DNA from 2 places in the Chromobacterium sp. genome. Region 2 is predicted to be linked to the other one. Evidence: predicted binding sites of a transcription regulator. Region 2 holds the regulator's gene; the other holds the start of a gene.
What was found. Region 2 encodes sigma-54, which starts transcription at its own class of promoters, with help from an activator protein. Its sites were predicted from a motif close to CTGGCACGCTTCATGCTT; they were not measured.
Positions count from the first base shown of each region.

Region 1 (3,291 bases), on a different contig from region 2:
CTTCCGCAGCGTCAAGGCCTCGATCCGCACCCTGCCCAACGCCCAAGTGGAACAGGTGGCGCCCGGCCGCGCCGCCAACCCGCTGAACGTGCGTCGGGTGGAACGCCTGCTGCCGGCGGCCAAATGGGAGTATTACTTCTCGCGCCGCGACGCCAGCTACAGCTACCAGCGTTTCCTGCAAGCCATCGCCAAGTTTCCTGCCATCTGCGACGACTACGGCGACGGCCGCGACGGCGACGCCATCTGCCGCCACAGCCTGGCCACCATGTTCGCCCACTTCGCCCAGGAAACCGGCGATCACAACCGCAGCGACACGGTGCCGGAATGGCGGCAGGGCCTGAAATACCTGCGCGAGATGGGCTGCGCCGAAACCGGCCCCGGCTGCGGCTACAACACCGAGTGCGCCGATCCGGTATTCAACAAGGTATGGACCTGCGGCAAGAACGCCGACGGCAGCTGGAAAAAATACTTCGGCCGCGGCGCCAAGCAGCTGTCCTACAACTACAACTACGGCCCCTTCTCCCAGGCCATGCACGACGGCGACCAATCGGTGCTGCTGCAGAACCCGGACCTGGTGGCCTCCACCTGGCTGAATCTGACCTCGGCCACCTTCTTCTTCGTCTACCCGCAGCCGCCCAAACCGTCGATGCTGCACGTGCTGGACGGCACCTGGGTGCCCAATGCCGCGGACAAGGCGGCCGGCGCCGGCAACAACTTCGCCACCACCATCCAGATCATCAACGCGGAATGCGGCGGCGGCACCGAGCGCCAGGCGGCGCAGAACCGCATCGACTACTACCGCCAGTTCGCCAACGATCTGGGCTGGGACTACGGCAACGAGCAATTGTCCTGCGCCAATATGCAGCGCTTCAGCGCCGCCAGCTCCGCCGCTTACAATATTTACTGGGAGCAGGACTGGAAATGGGGCAATGACTACAAGTGTCAGTTGGTGAGCTATCAGACCCCGTACAGCGCGCTGCAAGCCGGCAACTACCAGCGCTGCGTCGAGGACAACTGGAAGATCAAGCTGAAATGAAATTGGCCGGCCCCGCGTGAGCGGGGCCGGCCTCGCCAACGACTCTTGTTCACCCGTGCGTCACCTCCCCGTCCATTGGCCTTGTCTCCGCTCAACGATAAGCCATCGCGGCTAAACACCGCGTCAATCCGGCGACGTCCTCGCTAAAAATCGCATCAAGATTTCCCTTGGGCACGGCGCTTGCTTCAGCGAATCCATCCCTTTCCATCGGCATTGCAATGTCCGCCCCTCCGCCGCTGCGCCTGCTGCTGGTCAACGACCACGCCAAAACCATCGCCTCGCTGCGCCAGGCGCTGGCGCGCGCCGGCTACGCCGTCATCGCCGAAGTGGATAGCGCCGCGGCGCTGCTGCAGGCGGTGGAGCGGCTGCGACCGGACGTGGTGATCGTGGACACCGAATCGCCGTCGCGCGACACCCTGGAACAACTGGCGCTGCTGGGCGAGATCGCGCCGCACCCGGTGGTGATGTTCGCCGATCAGGGCGATCTGCCCACCATAGAAGCCGCGGTCCACGCCGGCGTGGCGGCCTATGTGGTGGATCAGGCCGACGCGGCGCGGCTGGCGCCCATCATCGACCTGGCCCGCGCCCGCTTCGCCGAGGACGCCCGGCTGCGACAGCGGCTGGCGGCGGCGGAACAGCAACTGGCCGAGCGCAAGCTGATCGAGCGCGCCAAGGGCATTCTGATGGACAAGCGCCGGCTCAGCGAAAACGACGCCTACCAGGCGCTGCGCCGCCAGGCGATGCGCGAGGGCCTGCGCATCGCCGACCTCGCCCGGCAACTGATCCAGGCCGCCGAACTGCTAGGTTGAACCGCAAGGAAACCCTCATGACCATTCCGCACCGCCTGCGCCTGGGCTATCTGCCGCTGACCGACAGCGCGCCGCTGATCGTCGCGCGCCAGCTTGGGCTGGACCGCCGCCACGGCCTGGAACTGGAATTGCTGCGCCAGCCTTCGTGGAGCGCGGTGCGCGACAAGCTGCTGGACGGCCGCCTGCACGCCGCCGCGGCGCTTTACGGCCTGGCCTACGGCATGCAGCTGGGTCTGGCCGGCCCGCAAGCGGACATGGCGCTGCTGATGACGCTGAACCAGAACGGCCAGGCCATCACCCTCAGCCATCCGCTGGCCGACGCTCTGGCCGCAGCGCCGCAGCAGGCCTTGCCGCGCCGCGTGCGCCAGGGCGGCGCGCCGCTGACGCTGGCGCACACCTTTCCCGCCGGCACCCATGCGCTATGGCTCAACTACTGGCTGGCGGCTCAAGGCCTGGACCCGCTGCGCGACGCGCGCCTGGTGGTGATTCCTCCGCCGCAGATGGGCGCGGCGCTGGAGGCCGGCCAACTGGACGGCTTTTGCGCCGGCGAGCCCTGGCACCAGCAGGCGGCGGCGCGCCAGGCCGGCCGCATCGCCGTTTCCAGCGGCGACATCTGGCCCGGCCACCCGGAAAAAGCCCTGCTCTGCCGCCGTGAGTTCGCGCACAAAGAAGCCGCCGCCGCCCATGCGCTGATCATGGTGCTGTTGGAGGCCTGCCGCTGGCTGGAACACAGCGATCACCGCCGCCAGGCGGCGCGCTGGCTGGCGCGGCCGGAACACATCGCCCTGCCGGAAACGCTGATCGCCGCCACCCTGCCCTCGGCCGCCGCCGGCGCGTCGGCGCTGCGCTTCTTCGATCAGGGCCGGGTCAACTACCCCTATCCGTCCGACGGCGTCTGGTTCATCGACCAGTTCCGGCGCTGGGGCTGGCTGCGCGGCGACGAGGACGCGCAAGCAGTCGCAGCCACGGTGAGCCAGACCCGGCTCTACCGGCAGGCGGCGGACGCGCTGGGCCTGCCGGTGCCGGCACGGCAGCTGCGCCATGGCCGGCTGTGCGACGGCGTGGAATGGGACGGACGGCCGCGCTACCAAACGGCCGTGAAGCAGCCAGGCTGAACCATCTCATGCTGCAACGCACAAACTCAGTGCGCGGCCGGCTATTTTCGCACCAGCGCGGTGCGTTTTCTTCGCCGCAAACCTAGATAAAACCAGGCTTTCAGCCGCCGCGCGGCTGGCACGGCGTTTGCATATGTCAAGCCGGGCCTGGCACAAAGACGTGCCGCGCCCGCCTCAAATGCTTGTCCGGCCAATGGCGGCCGGGACGGCAACGGACAACGGCGTCCGCTCCTGCTATCACCGAGGAGCGAACGCCGTTTTTATTTTGGCCGGCCCCCGGCCGCTCGCGGCACAGGAGTTTCGCATGGACCGTTCCTTCTGGCAGACCGGG
Region 1 covers NZ_JAYSGF010000013.1:28,697-31,987, forward strand. The annotation lists gene ACE3QM_RS09175 (glycoside hydrolase family 19 protein) at 1-1,036, shown strand, start outside; gene ACE3QM_RS09180 (ANTAR domain-containing response regulator) at 1,255-1,845, shown strand; gene ACE3QM_RS09185 (CmpA/NrtA family ABC transporter substrate-binding protein) at 1,863-2,960, shown strand; gene ACE3QM_RS09190 (MFS transporter) at 3,265-3,291, shown strand, end outside.
Region 1: a site for sigma-54 is predicted at 1,205-1,222, ahead of ACE3QM_RS09180 (ANTAR domain-containing response regulator). Genes of this name have one in related genera too.

Region 2 (3,291 bases):
GATAGATGCGCAGCACATCCATCAGGTAGGGGCTTTCCAGCTTGGTGGTCATCAGCGGGACGTTGTGGGTGTGGCAGTAGTCGCGCAGCAGCTTGGGCACCGGCTGGTCGTTGGCCACCATCACCACCGACATGCTCTTGTGGAACAGCTGGTCCAGCGCGGTCTTGGCGGCGGATTGCTCCAGCCGGTTCAGATAGTCCACCTCGGCGAGGCCCAGCACCTGGACCCGGTTGGGGTGGATGAAATTGAGGTGGCCGACCAGCGCCTGCGTCGGGCGCTGCTCGTCGTTGCCTATCATATTGTCGGCGCCGCCGGTGCCCGCGACCCAGGTCAGGTTGAGCTTCTGCTGGTTTTCCTGGTACAGCCGGCGGACGCTGATGCTAGGCATTGGGCACCCAATTATTGAGCAGCTGGTAGAGCTCGTCGCGCGCGGCGGTGCCCAGCATCTGCTCGCGCATCTGGCGGCTGGAGAATAGCTGGGCCAGTTCGGACAGCACTTGCAGATGCAGATCGGTCGCCTGTTCCGGCACCAGCAGCACAAACAGGCACTGCACCGGCTTGCCGTCGGGCGCGTCGAAGGGGATAGGGGTTTTCAGGCGAATGAACACGCCCATCGCCTCCTTCAGGCCGCGCGCGCGGCCGTGCGGAATCGCCACGCCCTGGCCCAGGCCAGTGGAGCCGAGTTTTTCGCGGGCGAACAGACAATCGAAGATTTCGCTGCGCGCGATGCCCCGGGTATTTTCAACCAAGAGGCCAACTTGCTCGAACACGCGTTTCTTGCTGGCGACATCGAGGTCGAGCAGCACGTGTTCGGGAGTCAGGATTTTGCCGATGAGGTTCATATTGGATTATGCATGCGGCTGAGAAAAACCCGGCAATTCTACGTTGCCTTGATAGTACTGAAAACGGGCAAGTGCAAAGAAAAGCGGGAACCCGCAGGCTCCCGCCTTCCAGATCAAGGAATTACAGGCTGGCTTCGGGGGCCGGAGCACGGTGTTCAGACTGCTTTTCCTTGTGTTTCAGCACTTGACGGTCCAGCTTGTCGATCAGCAGATCGATGGCGGCGTACATATCGGACTCGGTGGCTTCCACGTGGATGTCCTTGCCGGACAGATGCACGTTGACTTCAGCTTTTTGCACCAGTTTATCAACAGACAGAGTAACGGAAATGTCGATCACATGGTCGACATGACGAGTAACGCGCTCCATTTTGGTTTCGACGTATTCGCGCAGGGCGGGAGTTACTTCCAGATGCAGTCCAGTTACTTTGAGGTTCATACCCTAGCTCCTTCTGGTGTTGACAGTCCGGTCGGGTCGGCCGGATCGCTGTATTCTGCCGCCGGGATCACAGCGTCTTGCGCTGGTTGACCGGCGGTATCTGCATGGCTTCACGATACTTGGCTATCGTGCGTCTGGCAACTTGTATTCCCTGCTTGGCCAGCGCTTCGACCAGGGCGCTGTCGGACAACGGTTTGCTTGGCGCTTCGGCGTCGATCAGGCTGCGGATATGGGCCTTGATCGCGGTGGCCGAGCACTCGCCGCCGCTGTCGGTTTCCAGCGAGCTGCCGAAGAAATACTTGAGCTCGAACAGCCCGCGCGGGCACAGCAGGTACTTTTGGGTGGTGACTCGGGAAACCGTGGATTCATGCAGGCCCAGCTCGTCCGCGATATCGCGCAGAATCAGCGGGCGCATGGCCACTTCACCGTGTTCAAAGAACGATTGCTGCCTGTCAACGATAGCTTCCGCCACTTTCAGGATAGTGTCAAATCGCTGCTGGATGTTCTTCACCAGCCATTTTGCTTCCTGCAGCCGCGAGGACATTTCGCCGTTGCCGCCGCGGTTTTCCGCCAGCAAGCGCGCGTACATCTGGTTGACGCGCAAACGCGGCACGGCGCCGCCGTTGAGCGTCGCCACCCAGCGTCCCTTGCGTTTTTTGACCGAGACATCCGGAATCACGTACTGGGTGTCGCTGGCGCCGAAACCGGCGGTGGGGCGGGGGTTGAGGCGGGCGATCAGCGCCTGGGCGGCGCGCAGCGCGGCGTCGTCCACGCTCAGCAGTTTCTTTAGCCGGGTGTAGTCGCGATTGCCGAGCAAGGCCAGGTGATCACGGACGATGGCCAGCGCCAGGCCGCGCTGCGGCTCGTCCGGGTCCAGCCGCTGCAGCTGCAGCGCCAGCGCTTCCGGCAGCGAGCGCGCGCCGACGCCGGGCGGATCGAACTGCTGCAGCAGGCGCAGGCCTATCATCAGCTCGTCGGTTTCGACTTCCAGCTCCAGCGGCAGATGGCTGGCGATGTCTTCCAGTTCCTGGCTCAGATAGCCGTCGTCGTCCAGTTCTTCGATCAGCAGCCGGACGATGGCGTGATCGCGCGTCGGCAGCGCCACCTCGCCCAGCTGCGCCAGCAGGTGTTCGCGCAGGCTGACCGGGCAGGGGACGTTGAGCATAGGGTCCAGCTCATCGTCGCCGTCGCCGCGGCGTGCGCCGCTGCCCCAGTCGCTCAGTTCACCGGCCTCGCCGCCGCGCTCGGCCTCGTCGCCGCCGCTTTCTTCGCGGCTTTCCGCCGGGCCGTCCTGCTCCTGACTGGCGGCGCTGTCCGGCGTCTCGCCCTGCGGCGCCTCGTCGCCGCGCTCAAGCAAGGGATTGTCCAGCAGGAAGCGTTCGACCTCGGTCTGCAGGTCGAGCGTGGACATCTGCAGCAGCTTGATCGACTGCTGCAGCTGCGGCGTCAGGGTCAGCTGCTGCGATACCTTGAGCTGAAGGGTCTGTTTCATCGCTTACAGGTGGAAGTGTTCGCCAAGATAGACTTCGCGCACCTTCTCGTTGTTGACCAGTTCTTCCGGCTCGCCGGAGGCGAGCACCGAGCCTTCGCTGATGATGTAGGCGCGGTCGCAGATGCGCAGGGTTTCGCGCACATTGTGGTCGGTGATCAGCACGCCGATGCCGCGCTCCTTCAGGAAGGAGATGATTTTCTGGATGTCGATCACCGCGATCGGGTCGACGCCGGCGAAGGGTTCGTCCAGCAGGATGAAGCGCGGCCGGGTGGCCAGCACGCGGGCGATCTCCACGCGGCGGCGCTCGCCGCCGGACAGCGACAGCGCGCTGCTGTCGCGCAGGTGGCCGATGTTGAGGTCGTCCAGCAGCAGGTCCAGCTCTTTTTCCAACTCCTTGCCCTTGAGGCCGGACACTTCCAGGATGGCTGCGATGTTTTCCTCCACCGTCATGCGGCGGAAGATGGACGCTTCCTGCGGCAGATAGCCCAGGCCCAGCCGCGCGCGGTGGTGGATGGGATAGT
Region 2 covers NZ_JAYSGF010000010.1:33,935-37,225, reverse strand. The annotation lists gene hprK (HPr(Ser) kinase/phosphatase) at 1-388, opposite strand, end outside; gene ptsN (PTS IIA-like nitrogen regulatory protein PtsN) at 381-842, opposite strand; gene hpf (ribosome hibernation-promoting factor, HPF/YfiA family) at 964-1,278, opposite strand; gene ACE3QM_RS07330 (RNA polymerase factor sigma-54) at 1,346-2,770, opposite strand; gene lptB (LPS export ABC transporter ATP-binding protein) at 2,774-3,291, opposite strand, start outside.